DNA from 2 places in the Hydrogenophaga bisanensis genome. Region 2 is predicted to be linked to the other one. Evidence: riboswitches for the same ligand, from Rfam matches in the RefSeq annotation. Region 2 holds a riboswitch; the other holds the start of a gene.
What was found. A riboswitch is a leader RNA that binds a small molecule or an ion and turns the genes downstream of it on or off. The one in region 2 is predicted to bind S-adenosylhomocysteine.
Positions count from the first base shown of each region.

Region 1: another riboswitch for S-adenosylhomocysteine. It lies ahead of metH (methionine synthase); the one in region 2 lies ahead of ahcY (adenosylhomocysteinase).

Region 1 covers NZ_JBHTBX010000011.1:9,569-24,236, forward strand. The annotation lists gene ACFQNJ_RS15075 (sigma-54 interaction domain-containing protein) at 1-1,159, opposite strand, end outside; S-adenosyl-L-homocysteine riboswitch at 1,217-1,327, shown strand; gene metH (methionine synthase) at 1,352-4,096, shown strand; gene ACFQNJ_RS15085 (hypothetical protein) at 4,118-4,609, opposite strand; gene ACFQNJ_RS15090 (zinc-ribbon domain-containing protein) at 4,631-5,539, shown strand; gene ACFQNJ_RS15095 (LemA family protein) at 5,614-6,219, shown strand; gene ACFQNJ_RS15100 (TPM domain-containing protein) at 6,235-7,158, shown strand; gene ACFQNJ_RS15105 (TPM domain-containing protein) at 7,160-7,711, shown strand; gene ACFQNJ_RS15110 (YifB family Mg chelatase-like AAA ATPase) at 7,722-9,278, opposite strand; gene ACFQNJ_RS15115 (P-II family nitrogen regulator) at 9,658-9,996, shown strand; gene ACFQNJ_RS15120 (ammonium transporter) at 10,028-11,464, shown strand; gene ACFQNJ_RS15125 (hypothetical protein) at 11,668-11,895, shown strand; gene glcE (glycolate oxidase subunit GlcE) at 12,003-13,133, shown strand; gene glcF (glycolate oxidase subunit GlcF) at 13,137-14,366, shown strand; gene ACFQNJ_RS15140 (DUF3597 domain-containing protein) at 14,523-14,668, shown strand, end outside.
Region 2 covers NZ_JBHTBX010000006.1:180,857-195,524, reverse strand. The annotation lists gene ahcY (adenosylhomocysteinase) at 1-1,330, opposite strand, end outside; S-adenosyl-L-homocysteine riboswitch at 1,401-1,491, opposite strand; gene ACFQNJ_RS10860 (HAD-IIB family hydrolase) at 1,613-2,401, shown strand; gene ACFQNJ_RS10855 (MFS transporter) at 2,398-3,627, shown strand; gene ACFQNJ_RS10850 (YeeE/YedE family protein) at 3,649-4,770, opposite strand; gene ACFQNJ_RS10845 (class I SAM-dependent methyltransferase) at 4,875-5,606, opposite strand; gene ACFQNJ_RS10840 (hypothetical protein) at 5,617-5,934, opposite strand; gene ACFQNJ_RS10835 (SMP-30/gluconolactonase/LRE family protein) at 6,038-6,940, shown strand; gene uvrA (excinuclease ABC subunit UvrA) at 6,971-12,988, opposite strand; gene ACFQNJ_RS10825 (ABC transporter substrate-binding protein) at 13,119-14,243, shown strand; gene ACFQNJ_RS10820 (universal stress protein) at 14,263-14,668, opposite strand, start outside.

The DNA of each region.
Region 1 (14,668 bases), on a different contig from region 2:
CCAGGTCGCGGATGTCTTCGCGACGCTCGCGCAGGCTGGGCAGCCGGATCGGCACGACGTTCAGCCGGTAGTACAGGTCCTGCCGGAATCGCCCGGCGGCCGCTTCCTGCGCCAGGTCGCGGTTGGTGGCCGCCACCAGCCGCACGTCGATGCGGATCTCGCGCTGGCCGCCCAGGCGCACCAGGGTGCCTTCCTGCAGGGTGCGCAGCAGCTTGGCCTGCATGGCCAGGGGCAGTTCACCGATCTCGTCCAGAAAGATGGTGCCGCCGTGTGCCTGCTCGAACCAGCCGGGGCGCGCCTGGGTGGCGCCGGTGAAGGCGCCGCGCTCGTGGCCGAACAGCTCGGACTCGAACAGCGTGTCCGGAATGGCCGAGCAGTTGACCTTGATGAAGGGTTGGTCGCGCCGCCCGCTGGCCAGGTGCACCGCGCGGGCGAACAGCTCTTTGCCGGTGCCCGACTCGCCCAGCAGCAGCACCGTGGCCTGCGATTGCGAGACGCGCTCGAGCTCGCCCAGGGCCTGCAGCAGGGCGGGTGAGCGGCCGATCAGTCCGTAGCGGGCGCTGGCGCTGTCCAGGGCGCGGGTCAGCGCCGCGTTGCGGGCCTGCAGCTGCGCAGTCTGGGCATGTACCAGCCGTTCGAGCTGCAGCAGCTGGCCGGTCAGCGTGGCCAGGGTGCGCAGCACGGCCAGATCATCGGTCAGACGCCGGCGCCGGCTGCGGATGCGGTGGCAGGCCAGCACCCCGGCCACGCGGCCGTCCACCTCGATCGGCAGGGCCAGGAAGGCCACGGTGTCCTCGGGCAACTGTTCGCGCCGAACGCTGCGGAACAGGAACAGCGGGTCGGCGTCGATGTCCTGCACGATGATGGCCTGGCCGCTGGCCAGTACCCGGCCGGTGATGCCTTCACCCGGCGCGTAGCGGCCGCGCCGGCGCTCTGCCGCCGTCAGGCCATAGGCCAGGTGGATGCGGGCCTGCTGGGGGTCTTCATCGTCCCGCAGCACGATGCGGCCGCGGTTGAGGCCCAGCAGCTCGCTCATCAGGTGCAGCATCTCGCGCAGCACGGGCTCTGGCGAGAGGCTGCGCCCCACGAGCTTCATCACCTCGTGCAGCAGCAGCAGTTCCTGGGCGTGCCAGTCGACGGGGAGATTGGCGGATGTCATGGTGGGGAGACAAGCAAGCTTCGCACCAGAGGAGGGCAGCAGACGGTAAAATCGCATCCTCTCAAGGAGCGTTGCAGCGCTGGCCGTCCCGCCAGCGTCAGGCTTGAGACCACGGGCGACCCTACATCGCCCTGCCGGCCCCGCCGGCTCCAACGGCGCTCACCAGTTTCTGAACCCTTCCTGGTGAGCCCCATGTCTGCCGTTGCCTCGTCCCCGTCCGCCCCCGCCGCGTCCGTCCCGCCCATGCTGCTGTCTGGCCTGGAGCCGCTGTTCATCGGTCGCGACAGCCTGTTCGTCAACGTGGGTGAGCGCACCAACGTCACGGGGTCCAAAGCCTTCGCCCGCATGATCCTGGAAGGACGCTACGAAGACGCCCTGGCCGTGGCCCGCCAGCAGGTGGAAAACGGTGCGCAGATCATCGACATCAACATGGACGAGGCCATGCTCGACAGCAAGGCCGCCATGGTGCGCTTCCTGAACCTGATCGCCGGCGAGCCCGACATCGCGCGTGTGCCGATCATGATCGATTCGTCCAAGTGGAGCGTGATCGAGGCCGGCTTGCAGTGCATCCAGGGCAAGGGGGTGGTCAACTCCATCTCCATGAAGGAAGGCGTGGAGGAGTTCAAGCGCCAGGCCAAACTGATCAAGCGCTATGGCGCTGCCACGGTGGTGATGGCCTTCGATGAACAGGGCCAGGCCGACACCTACGCGCGCAAGATCGAGATCTGCGAGCGCGCCTACCGCATCCTGGTCGACGAGGTGGGTTTTCCGCCCGAAGACATCATCTTCGACCCCAACATCTTCGCCATCGCCACCGGCATTGCCGAGCACGACAACTACGCGGTGGACTTCATCGAGGCCACGCGCTGGATCAAGCAGCACCTGCCGGGCGCCAAGGTTTCAGGCGGTGTGTCCAACGTGTCCTTCAGCTTCCGCGGCAACGACCCGGTGCGTGAGGCCATCCACACCGTGTTCCTGTACCACGCCATCCAGGCCGGCATGGACATGGGCATTGTCAACGCCGGCATGGTGGGCGTCTACGACGAACTGGACCCCGAGCTGCGTGAGCGGGTGGAAGATGTGGTGCTCAACCGGCGCCCGGACGCTGGCGAGCGGCTGGTGGAAATCGCCGAGAGTGCCAAGGGCGCGGCCAAGGACGACTCCAAGAAGAACGAATGGCGCGCGCTGCCGATCCGTGAGCGCCTGACGCACGCGCTGGTGCGCGGCATCAACGAGCACATCAGCGAAGACACCGAGGAAATGTGGCAGCTCATCAAGGCCGAAGGCGGACGTCCGCTGGCCGTGATCGAAGGCCCGTTGATGGACGGTATGAACGTGGTGGGTGACCTGTTCGGCGCCGGCAAGATGTTCCTGCCCCAGGTCGTGAAAAGCGCTCGCGTAATGAAGCAGGCCGTGGCCCACCTGCTGCCCTACATCGAGGAAGAGAAACGTCAGCTTGAAGCGGCCGGCGCCGATGTGCGCAGCAAGGGCAAGATCGTGATCGCCACCGTCAAGGGCGACGTGCACGACATCGGCAAGAACATCGTCACCGTGGTCTTGCAGTGCAACAACTTCGAGGTGGTGAACATGGGCGTGATGGTGCCCTGGCAGGACATCCTGGCCAAGGCCAAGGAAGAGGGTGCCGACATCGTCGGCCTTTCCGGCCTGATCACGCCCAGCCTGGAAGAGATGCAGGTGGTGGCGGCCGAGATGCAGAAGGACCCGCACTTCCGCGAGAAGCAGATTCCGCTGCTGATTGGCGGGGCCACCACCAGCCGCGTGCACACGGCGGTGAAGATCGCGCCGCACTACGAAGGCCCGGTGGTCTATGTGCCCGACGCCTCGCGCAGCGTGAGCGTGGCCCAGGGCCTGATCGGCGACGGCCGCGCGCAGTACCTGGCCGAGCTCAACGCCGACTATGAAAAGGTGCGCCAGCAGCACGCGAACAAGAAGCAAGTGCCGCTGTGGCCGCTGGACCAGGCGCGCGCCAACGCCACGCCGGTGGACTTTGCCACTTACACACCGACACCGCCCAAGTTCATTGGCCGTCGCGTGTTCAAGAATTTCGATCTGGCCGAGGCCGCGAAGTACATCGACTGGGGCCCGTTCTTCCAGACCTGGGACCTGGCCGGCCCGTACCCCGCCATCCTGGATGACGAGGTGGTGGGCGAACAGGCGCGCAAGGTGTTCGCCGACGCGCAGGCCATGCTCAAGAAGATCATCGAAGGCCGCTGGTTGACCGCCAACGCGGTGATCGGCCTGTACCCGGCCAACCGCGTCAACCATGACGACATTGCGCTCTACGCTGATGAGTCGCGCCAGCAGCCGCTGCTGACCTGGCACGGGCTGCGCCAGCAGGCGGAGAAGCAGGAGATCGATGGCGTGATGCGCCCCAGCCGCTGCCTGGCCGACTTCGTTGCGCCCGCGGGCACGCCGGATTACGTGGGGGTGTTCGCCGTCACCGCCGGCATCGGCGCCGAGAAGAAGGAAGCGCAGTTCCTGGCCGCGCACGACGACTACAACGCCATCCTGTTCAAGTCACTGGCCGACCGGTTGGCTGAGGCCATGGCCGAGTGCATGCACGAACGCGTGCGCAAGGACCTGTGGGGCTATGCCGCCGACGAGCAACTCACCAACGACCAGCTCATCAAGGAACAGTACCGCGGCATCCGACCGGCACCGGGCTATCCGGCCTGCCCGGACCACTCGGTCAAGCGACCCATGTTTGCGCTGCTGCAGGCCGACGAAATCGGCATGGGCCTGACCGAGAGCCTGGCCATGACGCCGGCCGCCAGCGTCAGCGGCTTCTATCTGGCGCACCCGGACAGCACCTACTTCAACGTCGGCAAGATCGGTGAAGACCAGGTGGCCGACCTGGCCGCGCGCAGCGGCGTGGATGCCAACGAACTCAGGCGCTGGCTGGGGCCCAACCTCTGACGGCCAGCCCGCAGGCCGCGCTCAGATGCGGTTGCCTTCGGGGCAACCCACGCGTTCGACCGTGGTGGAGCCCATCACGGTCACCCCTTTCTGATCGGCGTTGTTGCCCATCACCGTGGCGGTGCCCGAGAGCGAGGCCAGCTGGGCGCCACAGGCCAGGCGGATGGTCATGCCGCCCATCACACTGACGGTGCTGCGCAGGCAATACCAGCCGTTGGGGTTGAGCAGCTCGATCACGCTGCCGCCCATCACGTTGACCCCGGGGTTCACCACCACCAGAGCGGGGCTGGTGGTTTTCTCCGTGTCGGCGCTGGACGATCCGATGCCAAACACCTTGACCGACGTACCCAGCACCCGGTAGGACGGCCGGTCACCGAAAGGATGCGTGACCCAGGCTTTGAGGCAGGCGGCCACAGCCTGATCGGTTTCATTGGCCATCACCGGGCTGGCGCCGGCCGCCAGCATGCCGCTGAGCAGCCAGGTCAGCAGGGTACGGGGGCGGCACAGTGTCATGGGGTCTCCTGAGGTGGGCGCATGGCCGATGGCTGCATTGTGCCTTCGGTGCCACCGGGCGCTGCCTCCCTGCCGCCGGTCCTGTGGACCGTGCGACCGACCTTGTGCTCTGGTACAACCTCAGGACTGCGGGTGTGGTTCCTGGGTGGAGGCAAGCGTTTCATGGGTGTGGTGTGTCGGTCTTGCGGAACAGAGAATCGCGAGAAAGCGCGCTTCTGCATGGGTTGTGCCGCGCCACTGACCCCGGTTCCCGCGCCAGCCAGTCCGCGCCGCTCGCGCTCGGGGCGATCGCGCCGCGAGGGTTCGCGAAACGACAGCACCGCCCGCTCCTCGGCTGGTCGATGGATCGGCATCGGCGTGGTGGGGGCCGTGGCCCTGGTGTCGGCCATCGTGTGGACGCTGCGGCCTTCGGTGCCATCCCCTGCCACTGCCCTGAGTCCTTCTCTGGCTGGCGACGCATCTGCCGCACCGACCGGCGCTCTACCCGCCGGTCATCCGAGCCTGCAGGAGGCGACCGCCGCCGCCGAGGCCCGTCTGCAGGCCTCGCTGGAGCGCCTGGCGCGCGAAGACCGCGAACGCGAAGAGCTTCACCGGCAGGAACGCGAGGCGGCCGCCAAGCGACTGCAGGCCGAGCAGGCCCGTCGGGCTGAGTCGCGGGTGAAAGACGTGCCGCCGCCGGTGGCCGAGGCGCCCGCCGTCGCACCACCGCCGCCTGCACCTGAGCCGGCTCCCGCCCCGACGCCCAGTCCGGCGCGCCCCGCACCGGTGGCCACCGTGGAGCAGCGCTGCGCCGACAGCAGCAACTTCTTCAGCCGCTCTGTCTGCCAGTCGCGGGTTTGCGCGGATCCCGCCCTGGCGCAGGACCCGGTCTGCCGTCGTCTGCGCGAGATCGAGCAGTCCAGCCGTCGCGACCCCAACCTCCTGAACTGATCCTCGATCAGGTCACGTGTGCGGTAAGCTGCGAGGCCAGAGGGCTATCCATTCCCACCCCAGGAGGACACACCATGACCCGCACATTCCTGCGCCCGTTCACCTGGCTGGCCACGCTGTGGCTGGCCCTGCTGCTCAGCGGCTGCGGTTACAACGATTTCCAGCGCCTGGACGAGCAGACCAAATCGTCCTGGGCCGAGGTGCTCAACCAGTACCAGCGCCGTGCCGACCTGATTCCCAATATCGTGGCCACCGTCAAGGGTGAAGCCAATTTCGAGCAGGAGACCCTGACCAAGGTCATCGAAGCGCGCGCCAAGGCCACCGGCATCCAGGTGACCCCCGAGATGGTGTCCGACCCGGCGGCCATGCAGAAATTCCAGGCCGCCCAGGGTGAACTGGGCAGCGCCCTCAGCCGCCTGATGGTGGTCGTCGAGCAGTACCCCAACCTCAAGGCGAACCAGGCCTTTGCCGACCTGCGGGTGCAACTGGAGGGCACCGAGAACCGCATCACCGTGGCGCGCAACCGCTACATCGCGGCGGTGCAGGAGTACAACGTGCTGGCCCGCAGCTTCCCCACCAACCTGACCGCCATGGTCTTCGGCTACCAGCCCAAGGCTGGCTTCACCGTGGCCGATGAAGCCGCCGTGAGCGCCCCGCCCAAGGTCGACTTCGCCAAGTAAGCGATCATGGGGCTGATGGGGCGCGCGCCGGCGGTGCTGCGCCTGTGGCGCTGGGCACTGCTGTGGCTCATGACCGCGCTGGCCGTGCCGGTCCTGGCGCAGGGCGTGCAGCCGGTGCCGGCGCTCACCGCTCGCGTCATGGACCAGACCGGCACCCTGGCGGCGGGCGATGTGGCCGCGCTGGAGGCGCAACTGCAGGCCTTCGAGCAGCGGCGCGGCACGCAGATCGTGGTGCTGTTGGTGCGCAGCACCGCCCCCGAAGACATTGCCGACTACACCCAGCGCCTGGGCGATGCCTGGAAGATCGGCCGCCGCGACGTGGGCGATGGTCTGCTGTTCGTGGTGGCCCTGGACGACCGGCGCCTGCGCATCGCGCCTGCCAAGACCCTGGAAGGCGCCATCCCCGACGTGATGGCCAAGCGCATCATCGATCAGGTGGTGACGCCGGCCTTTCGACGGGGTGATATCGCAGGGGGCATTCGCGGCGGTCTGGAGCACCTGCAGGCACGCATCGAAGGCGAGGCGCTTCCTCTGCCCGAGGTCGGATCCGGTCGCCCCAGCCCTGGCGGCGGCATCGACTGGTTCGAGATCGGCCTGCTGTTCCTGTTTGCGGTGCCGCTGATCTCGGCTGTGCTGCGCGGCATTCTGGGTAACCGGCTGGGCGCGCTGGCGGCCGGTGGTGTCTCTGGTTTCCTGGTCTGGACCCTCAGTGGTCTTCTCTGGCTGGCCATCATGGCGGGCCTGGTCGGGCTGTTCATGTCCCTGTTCGTCCAGCAGTTGCCGCTGCAGTCTGGTGGTCGCCGTGGGGGCGGCCATTGGGGCGGTGGTTCCTCGGGCAGCTGGGGTGGGGGCGGAGGAGGCTGGTCGTCCGGTGGCGGGGGATTTTCCTCGGGGGGCGGCGGCGACTTTGGTGGCGGCGGTGCGTCAGGAGACTGGTGAGATGGGCAATTTCCGCGAACCCCTGTGGCGCCGCTGGGCACGCTGGTGGCGGCACCGCTGGCAGGCCGACGGGGCGGCGCAGCGCGCCGTGCCCCCGGACATGGCCGATCGCCTGCGGCAGCGCGTGGCCGCCAGCGAGCGGCGCCACAGTGGCGAAATCTGCCTGTGTGTCGAAGGCTCCCTGCCCGAGCGCTACCTTTGGCGCATCGGGCGCGATGCCTCGCTGCCCGAGGTGGTGCGCACCCGTGCGCTGGCCTGGTTCGGCAAGCTGCGTGTCTGGGACACCGATCACAACAACGGCGTCCTCATCTACCTGCTGCTGGCCGAACGGCGCATCGACATCGTCGCTGACCGGGGGATTGCCCGCCTGGTGCCTCCCGAACACTGGCAGGCCGTGGTCGACCGCCTGGCTCTCCGGCTGCGTCAGGGCGATGTCGAGGGTGGACTGACCGAGGCGCTGGAAGAGGTCTCGGCCCTGCTGGTGCAGCACTACCCGCTGGCCGAAGGCCAGGCCAACCCCAACGAATTGACCGACCAGGTGCGGGTGGTCTGAGTCCGGCAGCTCAGTTGCCGGAGCGCAGCACCCGCCGGTATTGCACCGCCTCGGCCACGTGGGCCACGCCCACCTGGTCGGCCTGCGCCAGATCGGCAATCGTTCGTGCCACCCGCATGGCGCGGTGGGTGCTGCGTGCGCTCCAGCCCAGACGGGCCGCGGCGGTGTTCAGGAACTTCAGTGCCGTGTCATCGGCACGCACATGCTCGTCCAGCGCCTGCCCGGCCAGCGCCTGGTTGGTGCCGCCCTGGCGTCTGCAGGCGCGCTCGCGGGCCTGCATCACGCGTTCGCGCACCTGTGCCGTGGTTTCGCCCGGCACCGCGCGCAACAGGTCGTCGGGCGGCAGTGCCGGTACCTCCACATGCAGGTCGATGCGGTCGAGCAGGGGACCGCTGAGCTTGCCCTGGTAGCGGGCGATCTGATCGGGGGTGTCGCGGCAGGCACGGGTCGGATGGCCGAGGTAGCCGCAGGGACAGGGGTTCATGGCGGCGATCAGCTGGAAGCGGGCCGGAAACTCGCTCTGCATCGCGGCGCGGGAGATGCGGATGTGGCCGGTCTCCAGGGGTTCGCGCAAAGCCTCCAGGGCGCTGCGGGCGAACTCCGGAAACTCGTCCAGGAACAGGACGCCGTGGTGCGCCAGCGAGATCTCGCCCGGTCGCGGTGGAGAGCCGCCGCCCACCAGGGCCACCGCACTGGCACTGTGGTGCGGCGCCGCCGTCGGGCGCACCCCCCAGCGATCGAGCCGGAATCGGCCCGCCAATGAGGCCACTGCCGCCGCCTCCAGCGCCTCGTCGGTGGACAGCGGGGGCAGCAAGCCGGCAAAGCGCTGGGCCAGCATGGATTTGCCGGAGCCAGGCGGTCCCATCATCAGCAGGCTGTGACCACCGGCCGCGGCAATCTCCAGCGCGCGCCGGGCGGCCGCCTGGCCTTTCACGTCGGCCAGATCGGGGTAGGGTTCGGACGTACCCAGTGCCGAGGAGGCCAGCCGCAGCCAGCCCCCATCGTCGATGGGCTCGGGCAGTGGCTCACCCGCCCGCTCGGGCAGAAATCGCTGCACCACGTCCAGCAGGTGCCTGGCCCGGTAGACCTGCGCCATGGGCACGAGGGCGGCTTCCTCGGCGCTGTCCGGTGGCAGCACCAGCCGCGCGGGGGCCTGATCGCCGGCGGACCCGCTGTGCAAGGCCAGGCTCATGGCTAGGGCCCCGCGCACCGGGCGCAGCTCGCCGCCCAGCGACAGTTCGCCGGCGAATTCCCACCCCTTGAGCTTGGCGGCATCCACCTGGCCGCTGGCCGCCAGGATGCCCAAGGCAATCGGCAAGTCGAAGCGGCCCGAATCCTTGGGCAGGTCGGCGGGAGCCAGGTTGACAGTGATGCGCTTGTTGCTGGGGAACTCCAGTCCGGCGTTGGCGATGGCCGAGCGGACCCGTTCGCGCGCCTCCTTGACCTCGGTGTCGACCAGACCGACCAGCGTGAAGCTGGGCAGGCCGTTGGCCAGGTGCACTTCCACCTGCACCGGGCGCGCCTGAAGACCCTGCAGTGCACGGCTGTGCACCAAGGACAGACTCATGGTGTATTCCTTCCCTGTTTCGGTGCATTTGTCGGCCATGGCTGGCTGGACGACCTTGTTGCACCTGTTTTGTGCATGCCGGGGCTTCTGAACGGCCGCCGGGCTGGGGATCATGGCACGCGGTCCACCGCGCACGCACCCTCAGGCGAGGGAAAAGCGGCATTTCCACGACAGTGCCGGTGCTGGAGAGCATCCGAGGTGGAGGTGGCCTGGCACGTTCCCTGCTAGACCCTTGGGGCGAACGTTTCGAAACATTGGAGTGCCCATGAACACCGTCGCATCCAAGGTGGCCGTCGTCCTCAGGGGCGCTGCCATGAATCTCAGCCCCGCGGCCGGCCTCACCGCCTGAACCGCAACCATCGACAAGAGGGAACAGCACATGAAAATGGTCTCCGCCATCATCAAGCCGTTCAAGCTGGACGAAGTGCGCGAAGCACTCTCCGGCATGGGCGTTCAAGGCATCACCGTCACCGAGGTCAAGGGCTTCGGTCGCCAGAAGGGCCATACCGAGCTCTATCGCGGCGCCGAATACGTCGTCGACTTCCTGCCCAAGGTCAAGATCGAGGCGGCCGTGGCCGACGAGCTCGTCGACCGGGTCATCGAAGCCATCGAAGGCGCTGCCCGCACCGGCAAGATCGGCGACGGCAAGATCTTCGTCTCTCCCCTGGAACAGGTCGTCCGCATCCGCACCGGTGAAACCGGCAAGGAAGCCCTCTGATCACGACCCCGTCACAAGAAAGATCACGGACATGAAAAAGCTCATTGCTTCACTGCTCCTGGGACTGGGACTGGCCTTTGGTGGCCTGAACGCGGTTGCCCAGACCACCACCGAGGCGCCGGCCGCTGCTGCTGCGCCTGCGGACGCCTCGGCCGCTCCCGCCGCCGTGGCGGCACCCGCTGCTGAACCTGCCGCTGCGCCCGCCGAGGCCGCTGCTGCCGAAGCCCCTGTCAAGGAAACCGTCGACAAGGGTGATGTGACCTGGATGATGATTTCCACCATCCTGGTGATCCTGATGGTCATCCCCGGTCTGGCCCTGTTCTACGGTGGCCTGGTGCGCAGCAAGAACATGCTGTCGGTGCTGATGCAGGTCATGGTCGTCTTCTCGCTGATCTCCGTGCTGTGGGCCGTCTATGGCTACAGCGTGGCGTTCGGCGGCGAGGGCCTGATCATCGGCGGCCTGGACAAGGTGTTCCTGGCGGGCGTGACGCCGGAGTCGCTGGCAGCGACCTTCACCCCCGGCGTGATGATTCCCGAGTACATCTTCATCGCCTTCCAGGCCACGTTTGCCGGCATCACCTGCGCGCTGATCGTGGGCTCGTTCGCCGAGCGCATCAAGTTCAGCGCCGTGCTGCTCTTCTGCGCCCTGTGGTTCACCTTCAGCTACCTGCCGATCGCCCACATGGTCTGGGGCGCTGGCGGCTACCTGTTCGACAAGGGCGCGCTGGACTTCGCCGGCGGCACCGTGGTGCACATCAATGCGGCCATGGCCGGTCTGGTGGGTGCCTATGTGGTGGGCAAGCGCATTGGCTACGGCAAGGAAGCCATGGCCCCGCACAGCCTGACCCTGACTATGGTGGGGGCTTCCCTGCTGTGGGTGGGCTGGTTCGGTTTCAACGCCGGCTCCAACCTGGAAGCCAACGGCGGCACGACCCTGGCGTTCATCAACACCCTGGTGGCCACCGCGGCCGCTGTGCTGGCCTGGTGCATTGGCGAGTCCCTGTCCAAGGGCAAGGCCTCGATGCTGGGTGCGGCCTCCGGTGCTGTCGCCGGTCTGGTGGCCATCACCCCGGCCTGCGGTACCGTCGGCCCCATGGGCGCCATCGTCATCGGTCTGGTCTCCGGCTTCCTGTGCCTGTGGGGCGTCACCGGTCTCAAGAAGATGCTCGGTGCCGACGACTCGCTGGACGTGTTCGGCGTGCACGGCGTCGGTGGCATCGTCGGTGCCCTGCTGACCGGTGTGTTCTCGGCCGCTTCCCTGGGTGGCGTCAAGGCCGACGGCTACTCCATCGGCAGCCAGCTGCTGGTGCAGGCCGAAGGTGTGGTCATCACCATGGTCTGGTCGGCGGTGGTGGCGTTCATCGTCTACAAGATTGTCGACATGGTGCTGGGTCTGCGCGTGAGTGAAGAAGCCGAGCGCGAAGGTCTGGACATCAGCTCGCACGGCGAGACGGCCTACAACCGTTGATGCCGCAACCCGCGTGGTGAGCAGCACGCCGAGAGGAATGATGCTGCCACGCTGTCTCTGAGAGTCTCCTTTGGATGTTCACCCCGCGTTGCCGAAAGGCACGCGGGGTCTTTTTTTGTCCCCCACGCGGGGGAGGCGAGATGGGCCATCCCCCGCTAGCATCGGCGGCCAACAGGGGAAGAAAGACCGGGAGGAGAAGAGCCATGACCACACGCGACCGGCATTGGATTGTTCTGGCGCTGGTCGCGTCGCTGGCCATGCCGGCCTGGGCGGGCAGCGCCAAGGCGCGTGAGGCCGCCCCGCGCGAGGCCGCACGCGTGAAGTTTCTGGACAGTGGCAGCGGCGAGACAAAGGCGGCACGGGAGAAGCGTTTGCGGCGGGAGTGCCGAGGACGCCCGAATGCCGGCGCCTGCCTCGGGTTTACCCGCTGACCCGCAGCCTCGGGCAGAGCGCTCTCGACGGGCAGGCGGCCGCGATTGCAGCGCGGCGTGCAAAAAATTCAACGGCGCGGGCGGGCCCGGTCGCTACCATCACGGCCATGAGCGACATCCCCACGAACGATTCCCCCCAGGGTCTGATCGACCAGGTGCGCGCGGCCATGGCCGACCGGACGCCGTTGCGCATCACCGGCGGCGGTACCAAGAACTTCTATGGCGAGGCGACGTCGGGGCGTCCGCTGGACGTCCGTGAGTGGACGGGCATTGTCAGTCACGAACCGACCGAGCTGGTCATCACCGTGCGGGCCGGCACGCCGCTGGCCGAGGTGCAGGCTGCGCTGGCGCAGAAGGGCCAGCATCTGCCTTTCGATCCCCCGCGTCTGGGGACCGGCTCGACCATTGGAGGGGTGGTGGCTTCGGGTCTTGCCGGTCCGGCACGCGCCACGGTGGGTGGCGTGCGGGATTTTGTGCTCGGCGCCCAGTTTGTGGATGGCCAGGGCCACTGGCTGACCTTCGGCGGCCAGGTGATGAAGAACGTGGCCGGCTACGACATCAGCCGTGCCCTGGCGGGTTCCATGGGGACACTGGGGGTGATCACTCACCTCTCGCTCAAGGTGCTGCCTGTGGCACCGGCCGAGGCCACGCTGGTCTTCCGTCTGGGCCAGCATGAGGCGCTGGAGCAGTTGCACCGTTGGGGTGGTCAGCCCCTGCCGCTGAACGCCTCCTGCTGGGTACGCGACGAGACGGCGCCGGATGCGCCCGAGCTGCTGTTTGTGCGCCTGCGCGGCGCGGTGGCGGCGGTCGAGGCCGCTGGCGAACGCATGCTGCGTGAGGTGGCGGGGGGCCAGCGCATGGACAACACCCAGGCCGCGGCGGACTGGGACGCCTGTCGCGACCATGCCTTGCCGTTTTTCCGGCCGGCGGCACCCGACCTGTGCCTCTGGCGCCTGTCGGTGCCACAGACCGCGCCGGTGCTGGAGCTGCCGTACCCGCAGCTGGTGGAATGGCAAGGCGCCCAGCGCTGGCTCTGGGCCCCGGCCAGCGCCGCCACAGCCGTCCGTGCGGCGGCCGCGGCGGTCCAGGGCCACGCCACCCTGTTCCGGCCCGGCGCCGATGGCGCGCCTGGTGTGCGCCGCTTCGACACCGAAAGTCCTGCCCTGCAGGCCATCACCCGCCGCCTGCGCGAAGCCTTCGACCCGCAGGGTTTGTTCAACCCGGGCCGGATGGGATAAGTCATGCAAACCAACCTCGCCCCCGAATTCAAAGGCACCGCCGACGGCATCGCCGCCGAGGCCATCCTGCGCAAGTGCGTGCACTGCGGCTTCTGCACCGCCACCTGCCCGACCTACCAGCTGCTCGGCGACGAGCTGGATGGTCCGCGAGGGCGCATCTACCTGATGAAGCAGGTGCTCGAAGGCGCCGAGCCCACGCGCGCCACCCAGATGCACCTGGACCGCTGCCTGACCTGCCGCAACTGTGAGAGCACCTGCCCCAGCGGGGTGGACTATGGCCACCTGGTCGACATCGGCCGCAAGATCGTGGACGCCAAGGTGCCTCGCCCGGCGGGAGAGAAGGCTGTGCGCTGGCTGCTCAAGGAAGGCCTGACCTCGCCCGCCTTCGGCCCGGCCATGAAGCTGGGCCAGCTGGTGCGTGGTCTGCTGCCCGAGACGCTGAAGAACAAGGTGCCCGCCAGGCAGGACGCCGGCCGCTGGCCGACGGCCACGCATGCGCGCAAGGTGCTGATGCTCGCGGGCTGCGTGCAGCCGGCCATGATGCCCAACATCAACACCGCCACCGCGCGCGTGCTCGACGCCGCCGGCATCCAGACCGTGGTGGCGCCCGAGGCGGGCTGTTGCGGCGCGGTCAAGTTCCACCTGAATGACCAGGACGGCGGCACGGCGCAGATGCGCGCCAACATCGACGCCTGGTGGCCGCACGTGGAGCAAGGGGTGGAGGCCATCGTGATGAACGCCTCGGGGTGCGGCGTCACGGTCAAGGAATACGGCCATATCCTGCGTGACGACCCGGCGTACGCCGCCAAGGCGGCGCGCATCAGCGAACTGACCCGTGACCTCAGCGAGTTGCTGCCAGCGCTGGTGCCGGTGCTCCAGCCCAAGCTGGCTGCCAAGCCCGACACCAGGAAAGTCATCGGCTTTCATCCGCCCTGCACGCTGCAGCACGGGCAGAAGCTCAAGGGCGGCGTCGAGACGCACCTGGCGGCGCTGGGTTTCACGGTGCAGGTGGCGCGCAACGAATCGCACCTGTGCTGCGGTTCGGCCGGCACTTACTCGGTACTCAACCCAGAGCTGGCCTATCAGCTGCGTGATCGCAAGCTCGGCCACCTGAGCGAACTGCAACCGGCGGTGATTGCCAGTGCCAACATCGGATGCATCACGCACCTGCAAAGCGGCACCGATACCCCGGTGCGTCACTGGGTGGAACTCCTGGATGAGGCGCTGACCTGACAGGGACCGGCATTTGCGCACACCCGATAACGGGCTCGGAAGACAGTGCACAAAAAGTAATGTCTTTGTCGTGGGTTGGGGGTAAGCTGCATCCGTGCTGACCGGGGCGTCCGGGCAGTGCCGCTTTGTCAACCAACGCAACCGGAGGAGAGCACCATGGGATTTTTCAGCAACATCCTGGAGAAGCTGGGCATGAAGGAAGCGGCGGCGGCGCCGGTGATCACGCCGCCTGCGGCCGTGGCCCCGGCAGCGCCTGCGCCCGCGGCGGTCGCGGCAGCACCGGCCGAACCGGTGGTGCAACC
Region 2 (14,668 bases):
GGTGCAGGCGGGCCACCTTCTCGTCCAGGTGCTTGGGCAGCACGTACACCTTGCCGGCGTCGTAGCCGTCGGGGTGACAGAACAGCTCGATCTGGGCAATGGTCTGGTTGGCGAACGAGGAGCTCATCACGAAGCTGGGGTGGCCGGTGGCGCAACCCAGGTTCACCAGTCGGCCCTTGGCCAGCAGGATGATCTTCTTGCCATCGGGGAAGATGACGTGGTCAACCTGCGGCTTGATCTCTTCCCACTGGCACTTGGCCTCCAGCGAGGCAACGTCAATCTCGTTGTCGAAGTGGCCGATGTTGCAGACGATGGCCTCGTCCTTCATCTTCGCCATGTGGTCATAGGTGATCACGTTCTTGTTGCCGGTGGCGGTGACGAAGATGTCGGCCTGGCTGCAGGCGTCGTCCATGGTCACCACGCGGTAGCCTTCCATGGCCGCCTGCAGGGCGTTGATCGGATCGATCTCGGTCACCCACACCTGGGCGCTCAGGGCGCGCAGTGCCTGGGCCGAGCCCTTGCCCACGTCACCGTAGCCGGCCACCACGGCGACCTTGCCGGCGATCATCACGTCTGTGGCGCGCTTGATGCCGTCGACCAGCGATTCGCGGCAGCCGTAGAGGTTGTCGAACTTGCTCTTGGTGACCGAGTCGTTGACGTTGATGGCGCGGAACATCAGCGTGCCCTTGGCCGACATTTCCTTGAGGCGGTGCACGCCGGTGGTGGTCTCTTCGGTCACGCCGATGATCTGCGCGCTCTTGCGGCTGTACCAGGTGCTGTCCTCGGCCAGCTTGGCCTTGATGGCGGCGAACAGGACGCGCTCTTCCTCGCTGCCGGGGTTGGCCAGCACGGCGGGGTTGGTCTCGGCCTGCTTGCCCAGGTGCATCAGCAGCGTGGCATCGCCGCCGTCGTCCAGGATCATGTTCGGGCCTTCGCCTTCGCTGCCCTTGGCGCCGAATTCGAAGATGCGGTGGGTGTAATCCCAGTAGTCCGTCAGGGACTCGCCCTTGACGGCGAACACCGGGGTGCCGGCGGCAGCAATGGCAGCAGCGGCGTGGTCCTGGGTGGAGAAGATATTGCACGAAGCCCAGCGCACCTGGGCGCCCAGCGCCTGGAGGGTCTCGATCAGCACGGCCGTCTGGATGGTCATGTGCAGCGAGCCGGTGATGCGCGCGCCCTTGAGGGGCTGCTTGGCCGCGTACTCTTCGCGGATGGCCATCAGGCCGGGCATCTCGGTCTCGGCGATCTTGATCTCTTTGCGGCCCCAGTCGGCCAGGCCGATGTCGGCGATGACGCAGTCGGTGGCGACGGCGGGAATGCGTGCGTTCATAGGTTTTGCTCCAAAAGCGACGTTTTGAGAAAACCACTGACGGGGGGAATCGGGCTCACCTCACTCGTACAGTGGATGAGCGTCGTTGCGAAGAAGGGTCCGAGCCTCACGCCCCGCGGCCGCAAACCTGCGGTGGGGACGCTGCAACGCTCCTCGGATGGGCTGGATTCTAGCCCAAGGCCAGTTTTCCGCCCAAACTGATTTCGGCCAAGCCGAGGTCGACTGGAGGGTTATGGCATGCTCGGGCGACCAACGGTCCTGAGCGACCCTGCCCCTCTGATCATGACACCCCTGGAAAGCTGGCCACCGGCCGAACGTGCACGCATCCGCGGCGTGCTCACCGACATCGACGACACCCTGACCACCGACGGCGCCCTGTCCATCGAGGCCCGCGATGCGCTGCAGCGCCTGCAGGACGCCGGTCTGCCGGTCTTTGCCATCACGGGCCGGCCGGCCGGCTGGAGCGAACCCTTCGCCCTGGACTGGCCGGTGCAGGCCATCGTCGCGGAAAACGGTGCCGTCGCCCTGTGGCGCGATGCGAATGGACAACTGGCCAAGGACTGGCTGCAGAACGCAGCCACCCGCGCCGACCACTTCCGGCGGTTGCAGGCCGTGGCGCAGGAGGTGCTGCGCCGGGTACCACAGGCCCGGCTGGCCACCGACAGCCCTGGACGCGAAACCGACATCGCCATCGACCACAGCGAGTTCCACCACCTGTCGGCCGCCGAGATCGAGGCCGTGGTGGCCATCATGACCGCCGGGGGTTTGCGGGCCACCGTGAGCTCGATCCACATCAACGGCTGGATCGGCGACCACGACAAGCTGGTCGGTGCCCGCTGGATCCTGCGCGAACGCATGGGCATCGACCTGGACGCCGAACTCGACCGGTGGGTGTATGTGGGCGACTCCACCAACGACGCCCGCATGTTCGGGCACTGCGTGCACACCGTCGGTGTCGCCAACATCCGCCGCTTCTGGGACCAGCTGTCACACCGGCCCCGCTACGTGACCCACCGCGAACGCGGTGCGGGTTTTGCCGAGCTGGCACAGGCGCTGCTGGAGTCGCGATGAGCCCGCCCGGACAGCCAGAGGCCGGTCGTGTCACGGTGCCGGCGCCTGCGCCCCACGCGGGACGGGGGCTGGCCGCGATTTTCGGCGCGACCTTCTGTGAACTGGTGGGCGTGTTCATGCTCACGCCCCTGCTGCTGCTGCGGCTCAAGGACGCAGGCGTATCCACCGCCCTGGCCGGCCTCTTTGCGGCCACCGGCTGGGTGGGCATCTTCCTGGTCACCCCGCTGGCGTCGGCGGTCACCCAGCAGTTCGGGCGTCGCCCCACCCTCTGGCTGTCGGCGGCCGTACCGGTGGTCACCGCTGCCGGCTTTGGACTGACCGATCACCTGCCGACCTGGTTTCTGCTGAACCTGATCGCCGGCATGGCGGGCGGGCTCCGCTGGGTGCTGGCCGAGGCCATCGTGGCCGAGTTCGCGCCGGCGCACCGGCGCGGACAGATGGTGGGTCTGTTCGAGACCATGGTGGGCGCCACGTTCGTGATCGGTCCTGCGCTGCTGGCCGCCGTGGGTTCCACCGGCGATGCGGCCTTGTGGATCGCTTTTGGCTGGCTGCTGGCGGGCCTGCTGTGGACCGCCCTCATCCCTCGACTGCCCGGCGCCGGGGACCAGCACAGCGCGTCGGTCGGCTGGCGTGGCGTCTGGCAGGCGCTGAAGGCCCATCCGCTGATCATGGCGGTGGGGTTCATCGGCGGTTTCTTCGAAAGCGGGCTGACGTCCATCCTGCCCCTGTACGGGCTGGCGCTGGGGCTGGGCAGCGCCGTGGCGGCGCTGCTGGTGTCCGCCAGCGGCCTGGGCAGCGCGCTGATGATGTTGCCTGCAGGCATGCTGGCCGATCGCATGGCCCACCACCCCCAAGGGCGCTGGGGCAACGAGGCCCATGCGCGACTGCTGCTCATGCGGCTCTGCGCGATCATCACCCTGATGGCCACCCTGGTCATTCCCTTCGTGGCGGGAACACCGTGGCTGGCGGCGCCAGTGGCCTTCGTCTGGGGTGGCGCCGGCGGTTGCCTCTATACCCTGGCGATGATCGACATCGGCTCGCGCGAGGAAGGCATCACGCTGGTCAACAGCACCGCGGTGCTGGTGCTGTCCTACACCGCCGGCGGCGTGCTGGCACCAGCCCTGGGTGGTGTGGCGCTGCAGTGGTCACCGGCCCTGGGCTTCCCGGCCCTGCTGCTGTTCACCGCGATGCTGGGCGTGTGGCTGTTGCGCCGCGAACCGCGCTGAACGAACCGCCCACGTAAAGCCTCAGGGCGCGGCACTGGGTGCGCTGACCGCCGTCGGCGTTTCGCCTACAGCGGGCACAGGCGCCGGCGCCGTCTTGTGGGCACCGTCCAGCACACGGTCAGCCACACCGCCGCCGATCCACATGCCCACCAGCGTGAGCCAGGCGGTCACGGCAAAGATGGCGCCGCCGGTCATGCCGGCGCCCACGGCACACCCTCCGGCCAGCATGGAACCGAACCCCATCAGGATCGCACCGATGATGTAGCGCGGCATGGTATATCCGCCGCCAAAACCTTCGAGCTTCCAGTCCCGCCCGACCAGGGCGCCCACCAGCGAACCCAGGAACACGCCAGGCATCAGGCCCAGGCCGAAAGTCCAGGGTTCGCCGGGTTCGGCCAGCACCCGCATCAGCCACTCGGCCGACGGCCCGCTGAAGGTCAGCCCCTGGATCTGCACCGGCTCGAAAGAGTGGCTCATGACCTGGTAGGTGCCGGCCCAGGCCAGCGCCACCATCAACCCGGTACCGATGCCGCCGGCCCACTTCCAGAAACCCCAGCCGCTGTAATATGCAAAGAAGCCGGCGGTGACCATCCACACCGCGCCAAAGGCCAGCCCGTCCATGGGGCGCCCGCCCACCAGAGCCAGCAGGCTGCGCGAAGGTCCGCCATCGACCACCCACCAGCTGGCCATCGTTTCACGCAAGGGCGCCAGTACGCCGCCCAGCGACGCCTGCGCGACCACCGCAAAGATGAGACCCGACAGCAGGGCCCGGAGGTTGCCGTTGGCCGACAGCACCAGCAGGCGGCTGGCACAACCACGGGTCATGACCATGCCGACGCCGAAGATCAGCCCGCCCAGGAGGGCACCGGAAAGGCTGCCGCGGGCAGCGATCTGACGGGCAGTGCTGATGTCCAGCCAGCCCGCCACGATGAACAGTTGCACGGCGACCACCGAAGTGGCGAACGCCAGCAACCAGACCGCCAGCTTCTCGCCAAACTGGCCGTGCCAGAACTCGATGACGGCCGCACGCAGGCAAAAACGGGATCGCTGGGCGAAGAAGCCGAAGCCCACCCCCACCGCCAGACCGGCGACGGCCAGCACGGCCGGTTCGCCCCATTGCTCGATCCAAGCCGTCCAGTCCATGAAGGCACCTTGCATCTGAATATCAGGATGCGACGATGTTAATACCCTGCCCGGTTCGGTGTCTTGATGCAGCGCAACACCGCCGGTGACGCAGGGTGGGTTGTTCAGCGCCGCCGCAGGGGTGACTGGTACAGCCATACCGGTTTGCCCGGCACGGTTTCGAGGCGGGCGGTCGGCTTGAAATCTGGTGCGGCGAACTCCAGGCTGACCAGCCAGGCCCCCGGCCTGAGCTCGGCCGCCGCCTTCTCCATGGCACGCGGCATGCTCTCAGGCCGCTGGAAGAGGTAAACCATGTCACAGGCGGACCAGTCCTGCGCCCAGATGTCGGCCCGACGCACCCGGGCAAAACGGCAGCGCAGCTGGCACCACAGAGCCAGTGGCCAGCTCCACTCCCAACCCAGCAGTTGCGCCTGCGGGTATTGCTGGTGCAGGGCGGTCAGACCGGCACCCAGGCCGCAGCCGGCATCCACCACCACCGCACCGACCCGCAAGGGGGCCGCACCGGCCAACCCGTCCAACGCGGCGGAAGGGGTCGGAAACAGCGGAGCATCGCCCCAGCTGCCCAGGGGATACAAGGCCAGCAGCAACAGCAGGGGCAGCAGCCAGACCCAGGCAGGCAGAGCCCCGGCGGCGCCACTGGCCAACACCGACAGAGGGAAACCGGCCAGCATGAACAGACGGCGCCAGGGCGTGCGGCCGGTCCAGGCCAGCGCGCCGCCCACCAGCAGGGCCAGCAGGAACGCCGGGAGCAGACCCAGGCCCGCGGCGCGCAGGCCCAGAAAACAGGCCCAGGCCAGCGCCCAGGACAGCAAGGCAGGAAGGGGCCAGATCAGCATGACGGGATTGTCACCGCTCGCTGCGCAGGCTGGCGTCGCAACCCACACCGGCGGCGATCCAGCGCTGCGCCAGTCGACGCAACAGGGGCGCAGCCCAGGCCCATCGAGCCCCCAGCACACCGGCCGCATCGCTGACGGCCCCGCAACGGTACAGACTCTGGCGCTCATCCCAACGCAAGGCATCACAGGCGCCGGTGCGTCGACCTGAGATCACCTGACCCAGCGGACAGGGTTCGGCCAGACAGCACACGCCACAGCCGTTGCAGGGCTCACCCTCCTCTGGCTGTGTCGGGGCGGCTGGATGGATATGGATGACCTGATGGTGCACGGCCCAAGCGTAACGCAAGCGACACGCGGTCACCGCCGTGCGCTTGCGTTGCCCGGACGCCCTCGTCTATCGTGACCGCTTCATCACAAGCACAGGAGACATCATGGCCATCGATCCGCGGTTTTCCGTTCTGGTGGACGGTTACACGTTCTTTGAAAGTCCCCGCTGGCACGGCAACCGCCTCTGGCTGTCGGACTTCTACACCCATCAGGTCATTCGTGTCGACCTGCAAGGGCAGGTAGAGAAGGTGGCCGATGTCGCGCAGCAACCCTCGGGCATGGGCTGGTTGCCGGACGGCCGGCTGCTGGTGGTGTCCATGCGTGACCGCAAGGTCCTGCGCCAGGAACCCAACGGACGCCTGGTGGTGCACGCCGACCTGTCCGCCGTCGCGGGCGGACATGCCAACGACATGGTGGTCGACGCCCAGGGCCGGGCCTACGTGGGCAACTTCGGCTTCGACCTGATGGGCGGTGGCACGCCGCAGACCGCCAGCCTGGCACGCGTCGACCCGGATGGCACGGTTCACACCGTCGCCACCGGCCTGTATTTTCCCAATGGCGCCATGATCACACCCGATGGCCGGACGCTGATCGTCGGGGAAACCATGGGCAACCGGATCTCGGCGTTTGACATCAGGGACGACGGCAGCCTGGGTCCGCGCCGGGACTGGGCCACCTGGGGCCCATTGCCTCCCCTGACCGACACCCCCACCGTGCTGGGCGCCCTGACAGCCGCGCCGGACGGCGCCACACTGGATGCCGAGGGCGCGGTGTGGTTTGCCGACGCGGTGGGCCATCGCGTGGTGCGCATGGCCCCCGGTGGTGAGATCCTGGAGACCATTTCGACCGGAGAGCAAGGGGCCTTTGCCTGCACGCTGGGTGGCCCCGACGGGCACACCCTGTTCATCTGCGTGGCGCCGGACTTCCACGAGCATGCACGCCAGGCAGCTCGCGAGGCCGCCATCTGGACCACCCGGGTGGGCGTCCCGGGCGCCGGCCGTCCCTGAACACAGCCGCCCGTCACGCGGGCGGCCCACTCAGCGCGCCAGCACCGGCGCCAGCACCTGGCCGGTGTGCGTGCCCAGGCGCACCACTTCTTCCGGCGTTGCGGCCGCCACGACGCGGCCACCGCCCGAGCCGCCTTCCGGTCCCAGGTCGATGATCCAGTCGGCCTCGGCCATCACGTCCAGGTCGTGCTCGATGACCACCACGCTGTGGCCGCCATCCACCAGCCGGTGCAGCACTCGGATCAGCTTTTCCACATCGGCCATGTGCAGGCCCACCGTGGGTTCGTCGAGCACATAGAGCGTGTGCGGCGCCTTCTGGCCGCGGCGGCCGACCTCGTCGCGCACCTTGGACAGTTCGGTCACCAGCTTGATGCGCTGCGCCTCGCCGCCGGACAGCGTGGGTGAGGGCTGTCCCAGCGTCAGGTAACCCAGCCCCACGTCCTTGAGCAGTTGCAGCGGGTGGCTGATGGCCGGCATGGACGCGAAGAACTCCACGGCCTCATCCACCGCCATCTGCAGCACCTCACCGATGTTCTTGCCCTTCCAGGTGACCGCCAGGGTCTCGGGGTTGAAACGCGCGCCATGGCAGACCTCGCAAGGCACCTTCACATCGGGCAGGAAGCTCATCTCGATGGTGCGCAGGCCCTGCCCTTCGCAAGCCGGGCAGCGGCCTTCGCCGGTGTTGAAGCTGAAGCGCCCGGGTCCGTAGCCGCGCGCCTTGGCCTCCAGCGTGTCGGCGAACAGCTTGCGCACCGTGTCCCAGAAGCCGATGTAGGTGGCCGGGCAACTGCGTGGCGTCTTGCCAATGGGTGTCTGGTCGACTTCAAGCACCCGGTCGACCACTTCGGAGCCCAGCAGCTTGCTGCAGCCGACCCAGGCCGGGCGCGCGCCCTCGTTGTCCCAGGCCTGGCGGCCGGCGAAGGTGCTGCGCATGGCCACGGCTTCGGCCACATTGGTCAGCAGCACGTCGCGAGCCAGGGTGGACTTGCCCGAACCGCTGACGCCGGTGACCACCACCAGGCGCTTGAGCGGCACGTCCACATCCACCTGTTGCAGGTTGTGCAGGGTGGCGCCGCGCAGTTCGAGTTGGTCGGTCTCGGCGGTCACCGCCCGGCGCGGCTGCAGCGGGTGCTTCATCGCGTGCAGCAGGTAACGCCCGGTCAGCGACTCCTCACTGTTCGACAGGTCGGCCACCGTGCCCTGCGCCACCACGCGGCCGCCGCGTTTGCCGGCGCTGGGGCCGATGTCGATGATGTGGTCGGCGCGGCGGATGGTGTCCTCGTCGTGCTCCACCACCACCAGGGTGTTGCCCATGTCGCCCAGCTTGTGCAGCGCGTCCAGCAGGATCTGGTTGTCGCGCGGGTGCAGGCCGATGGTCGGCTCGTCCAGCACGTAGCACACGCCCTGCAGGTGGCTGCCCAGTTGGGCGGCCAGCCGGATGCGCTGCGCTTCGCCGCCACTGAGCGTGGGCGCGCCACGGTCCAGCGTGAGGTAGCTCAGCCCCACTTCCTCCAGGAAGGCCAGACGGCTTTCGATCTCGGGCAGCAGGTCGCGCGCGATGTCGGCCTCACGTGAGCTCATGCCGCCGTCGGCCATCATGGCCCGGATCTTCTGGCGCACCTCACTCACCGACAGCCGCGCGATGTCGGTGATGCCCACGCCACCGAAGCGCACCGCCCGGGCCTGGGCGTTCAGGCGGGTGCCCTCGCAGCTCGGGCAGACCTCGTCGGCCAGGTCCTCGACCTCGGGCTCGGCAAAGCTCTGCTCGCGCCCGCGCTCCTTGTCGTCCCGCACCGAGTCGTCCAGCACCTTGCGCTGTTCGCGCGAAAGTTTGATGCCTGTGCCCACGCAGTCGGGACACCAGCCGTGCTTGCTGTTGTAGGAGAACAGGCGCGGGTCCAGTTCCGGGTAGCTGGTGCCGCAGGCGGGGCAGGCACGGGTGGTGGAAAACACCTCCAGCCGCCCCAGCCCGGCCGTCGAGCGGCCCTCGGCCATGGCGGAGGCCAGTCCATCCATTTCGGCCAGCAGGTGCACCGTCCCCTTGCCGATCTCCAGGGCCTTGGCCAACTGGGTGCGCAACCAGGCTTCGTTGGCCGGATCGACCACCCCATCGGCCACCGGCAGCTCAATGGTGTGTTCCTTGAAACGGTCGATGCGCGGGAATCCGGTGGTGGGCAGAAACTCGCCGTCCACCCGCAGATGCGTGTAGCCGCGCGGGCGCGCCCAGTCAGCCAGTTCGGTATACACGCCTTTGCGGTTGACCACCAGCGGTGCCAGCAGACCGATGTGCTGTCCGGCGTAACGCCGCAAGATGGCCGCCGCGATGCTGTCCGGGCTTTGCGGCATCACCGCCGCACCGTCGTGCACGCAATGCTGGATGCCCAGCTTGACATACAACAGGCGCAGGAAATGCCAGACCTCGGTGGTGGTGCCGACGGTCGACTTGCGACCGCCACGGCTCAGGCGCTGTTCGATGGCCACCGTGGGGGGAATGCCGTAAACCGCGTCCACCTCTGGGCGCCCCGCGGGCTGCACGATGCTGCGGGCGTAGGCGTTGAGGCTCTCCAGGTAGCGCCGCTGGCCTTCGTTGAACAGGATGTCGAACGCCAGGGTGGACTTGCCCGATCCGCTGACACCGGAAATCACGTTGAACTTGCCGCGCGGAATGTCCACACTCAAGCCCTTGAGGTTGTGTTCGCGGGCGTTGACGATGCGGATGCTGCCTTCCCCTTGGTCGACGGCCACATGCAGGTGGCCAGGCCCGCCCAGGTTCGCCAGCGAGGGAGGCTGGCCGGGTGACGATTTGGCGCGAGCGTATGAGGAGCCCGGCCTGGCCCCCTCGCTGGCAGCGAACGCAGCGCCCGCTTCCGACGCCGACAGCAGCTCTCCCATGGCCTCGGCATAGTCGCGCAGCGCCCTGGCGGTGTGGCTCGACGGATGCTGGCGCACCTCTTCCGGCGGCCCCTCGGCCACCACCAGTCCGCCGCCGCTCCCTCCTTCGGGTCCGAGGTCGATCAGCCAGTCGGCACTGCGGATCACGTCCAGGTTGTGCTCGATGATGATCAGCGAATGACCCGCCTCCAGCAACTTGCGCAAGGACCGCATCAGCTTGGCGATGTCGTCGAAGTGCAGGCCGGTGGTCGGTTCGTCAAACAGGAACAGGGTGCCTTTCCTGGCCAGCGACTGGCGACTGGAGGAGGCGCTCTTGGCGGCCTCGGCCAGGAAACCCGCCAGCTTCAGTCGCTGGGCCTCCCCGCCCGAGAGCGTCGGCACGGGCTGCCCCAGGCGCACGTACTCCAGCCCCACATCCACGATGGGCTGCAGGGCGCGGATCACCTCCCGATCGGCACGGAAGAGCTGCGCGGCTTCGCTCACCGTCAGCTCCAGCACATCGGCCACATTGAGCATGCGCCCGCCACGCTCGATGCGCACCTCCAGCACCTCGGGCCGGTAGCGCTTGCCGTCGCAGTCCGGGCAGCGCAGGTAAACGTCGCTGAGGAACTGCATTTCCACATGCTCGAAGCCCGAACCCCCACAGGTGGGGCAACGGCCATCGCCGCTGTTGAAGCTGAACTTGGCCTGTGTGTAGCTGCGCTGGCGCGACAGCGGTGCGTCGGCGAACAGGGCGCGGATGGCGTCCCAGGCGCCCACATAGCTGACCGGGTTGGAGCGCGCCGTCTTGCCGATGGGTGACTGGTCCACATAGACGACCTCGCTCAGGTGGTCGGCACCCAGCAGGCGGTCGTGCGCACCGGGCGATTCGGTGGCCTTGCCGAAATGGCGCAGCAACGCAGGCGCCAGCACATCCTGGATCAGGGTGGACTTGCCCGAGCCGGACACACCGGTCACCACCACCAGACGCTGCAGCGGAAACTCGACGCTGACGTCCCGCAGGTTGTGCTCGCGCGCGCCTTCCAGAATCAGGCGTGGCGTGCTGTCGGTCACCATGCGCTTGAAGCCCATGCCCACCTGCTTGCGCGCCCCCAGGTAGGCACCGGTCAGGGTGTCGGCACCTCGGATTGCCTCGGGTGTGCCGTCGAACACGATCTGGCCCCCGCGCTCGCCGGGGCCGGGGCCCATGTCGATCAGGCGGTCGGCCGCCAGCATCACGGCCGGGTCGTGCTCGACCACCACCAGGGTGTTGCCGGCGTCCCTCAGGCGCAGCATGGCGTCGTTGATGCGGGCCATGTCGCGCGGGTGCAGGCCGATGCTGGGCTCATCGAGCACGAACAGGGTGTTGACCAGCGAAGTGCCCAGCGCGGTCGTCAGGTTGATGCGCTGGACTTCACCGCCGCTGAGGGTGCGGCTCTGCCGGTCCAGCGTGAGGTAGCCAATGCCAACTTCGCAGAGGTAACGCAGTCTGGTGTTGATTTCCTCGAACAGCAGCTTGAGGGCCTGCTGCTCGCCAGAACCTTTGCTGCTTCCGTTGGGGATCGCAGCCGACGAAACACCCGGTGAGGAAGGGGGTGTACCGGGCAACGATTTCTGCTCGCAGTATGAGGCGCCCGGCGCACCCCCTTCCTCGACCGCGCTGACCAACGACGTCGCGAGCGCATCGAAAAAACGCCGCAAATCAGTCAACGGCATCAGCATCAGGTCGTGCAGGCACAGCCCGGGCAATGCCTGCAACTGTTCGCGCGACCACTTCACACCCTGTGGGAGGTAACGCTGCTCTGGGGGCAGCACCACGTCGGCCTGAGCCTTCGTGCCGATGCGCCAGAGCAGGCTGTCGCCTTTCAGGCGGGCGCCGCCGCAGCTGGGACACTCGGTGTAGCTGCGGTACTTGGACAGCAGCACCCGGATGTGCATCTTGTAGGCCTTGCTCTCCAGGTACTCGAAGAAGCGGGCTATGCCGTACCAGTGCTGGTTCCACTTGCCATTCCAGTTCGGCGACCCGAACTTCACCCAGTGCTGCTGCTCCGGTGTCAGCTTGCTCCAGGGCGTGTCGCGCGGAATGCCGGCCGCCTCGGCGTGCTTCATCAGATCGTCCTGGCATTCTTTCCAGGCCGGTGTCTGAAACACCTTGACGGCGCCGTTGCGCAAGGTGAGCTTGTCGTCCGGAATCACCAGGCCATAGTCGACGCCGATGACCCGGCCAAAGCCGCGACAGCTCTCGCAGGCCCCGACCGGCGAGTTGAAGGAGAACATCGAGGGCGTGGGCTCGGTGTAGCGGATGTCGCTCTCGGGGCAGTGCAATCCGGTGGAGAACTTCCAGATGTCAGCCTCGCCCTCGTCGCGCAACACATACACCATCAGCTTGCCGGATCCGCGCTTGAGCCCGGCCTCGATGGCCTCCATCACCCGCACTGGCTCTGCATTGCTCAGGCGAAACCGATCGGCCACCACATCCAGCAGCTTGACGGCCTCGATCACCGGCTTGGCCTTTTTGCCCTTGGCCGGCGCCTCATCCTTCACTTCCCGCTGCACGATCCGTTCGGCCTGCACACGCGTGTAGCCGCTGGCCGAAAGCCACTGCTCGATTTCCTCCGGCGTGGTCGAGGCCGGCAGCTCGACCGGGAAGGTGACGACCAGACGCGGATCGCCCTGAGCCAATTCGCGCCGCTGGAGCTCCTCGAAGATCGACTCGGGCGAGTCGTGTCGCACGGGCAAGGCGGTGTCGCGATCGAACAGCTGCGCACCCCGCGCAAACAGCAGCTTGAGGTGGTCGTTCAGCTCGGTCATGGTGCCCACCGTCGAACGTGACGAACGCACCGGATTGGTCTGGTCGATGGCAATGGCCGGCGGCACCCCCTCGACCCGGTCGACGGCCGGCTTGTCCATGCGGTCCAGGAACTGGCGCGCGTAGGCACTGAAGGTCTCGACATAGCGCCGCTGCCCTTCAGCGAACAGGGTGTCGAACACCAGGCTGGACTTGCCCGAGCCGCTGGGGCCGGTCACCACCGTCAGTTCCCCGGTGCGGATGTCCAGATCCAGGTTCTTGAGGTTGTGCTGGCGCGCCCCCCGGATCCGGATCACGCCGGTGCCTCCATCAGGGACAGGATCGGTGGACGAGCGGATCGGGGACGTGGTGGACGGATCGTGAGACATGCAGGACTCCAAGCCTGGGGGCCAATCATTCTAGGCAGGCCCGCAAGGCCAGGCACCTGACTACGTCATTCCCACAATGCATCCGCCGCGCTGACGCACTAGAGTGGTGCAATCTGTCCGGAGTCCGTTCATGCCGCACCTTTTCCCTTTGCTGCGCACCAGCCTGACCACCCTGATCCTGTCCTGTGCCGTGGTGCCCGCGTGGTCACAACTGCGCATCGGTCAGCCCTCGGGCTTCACCGGTTCGGTGGCCGCCGGTGTCAAAGAGAACACCGAGGGTGCCCAACTGTATTTCGACGCCGTCAATGCCAAAGGCGGCGTCAACGGCCAGAAGATCGAGCTGATTTCGGTCGACGACCGTTTTGACCCGAAGGTCACGGTGGAGGTCGCGCGCGACCTGATCGTCCAGAAGAAAGTGCTGGCCCTGTTCCTGAACAGGGGCACGCCGCATGCCCAGGCGTTGATGCCGCTGCTGGCCGAATACAAGGTGCCACTGGTCGCACCGTCCACCGGCGCCATGGTCCTGCACGCCCCCGTTCATCCCTGGGTGTTCAACGTCCGGGCCACCTATCAGCGTGAAGCCATCCGGGCGATTGAACACCTGGCGGCCATCGGGATGACCCGACTGGCGGTGCTGGAAACCGACGACTCCTTCGGCGCAGACGCAGCGGCCGGCGCGGCCAAGGGCTTCGCCGAGGCCAAGCTCAGCCCGGTGTTCCAGGCCAAATTCCCGCGAGAGAACCCCGTGTTCACCGATCTGGCGGGTCAGGTCAAAGCCAGTGGCGCCCAGGCCGTCCTGATCTTCGGATCGGCGGGCAACACCGCCAACGCGGTCAAGGCACTGCGCACCAGCGGATCCCGCGCCCAGGTGGTCACCCTGTCGAACAACGCTTCCGACGGCTTCATCAAGCTGCTGGGCGAACACGGCCGTGGCGTGATCGTCACCCAGGTGTTTCCCTACGAGCGGTCGGTGGCTTCGCCCCTGATCAAGGAGGCCATGGATCTGGCCAAGGCCCGTGGGCTCGACACGGTGTCGCCCGCCATGATGGAGGGTTTTGCGGCGGCCAAGGTCATGGTTGAGGGGCTGCGCCGCGCGGGCGGATCGCCCACACCCGAGAAGTTGCGGGATGCCCTGGAGAGCATCCGCAACTACGACATGGGCGGTCTGAAGGTCAGCTACGGGCCTGACAACCACACCGGCCTGGACTTCGCCGATCTGTCGATCGTCGACGCGTCGGGGCGCTTCCGCCGTTGACGGCGGACCGCCAGGCTGATCAGCCCTTGGCCACCAGCACCGGCACCGGTGCGTGGGTCAGCACCTTTTGGGCGACGCTGCCCAGAATCAGGGCCTTGACACCCTGGCGGCCGTGCGAGGCCATGACGATCAGGTCGCAGTCCTCGGCCTTGGCGGTTTCCAGGATGCCTTCATAGACCACATTGCGCTCGATCGTATCCCCGGAAAACTTCACACCTTCAGCGGCACAGGCCTTGCCGATGGCGTCCAGCGCCTGTCCGGCCGCGTTGCGGGCTTCGGACATGTAGGCCTGCAGGCCGGCGGCCGAGGCGTCGCCGATGCCGATGTAGGGGAACGGGTCGATCACGTAAACACCGATGACTTCGGCACCCTGGCTCTTGGCCAGTTGGGCGGCGGTGGTGGCGGCAGAGGTGGCCAACGCGGAA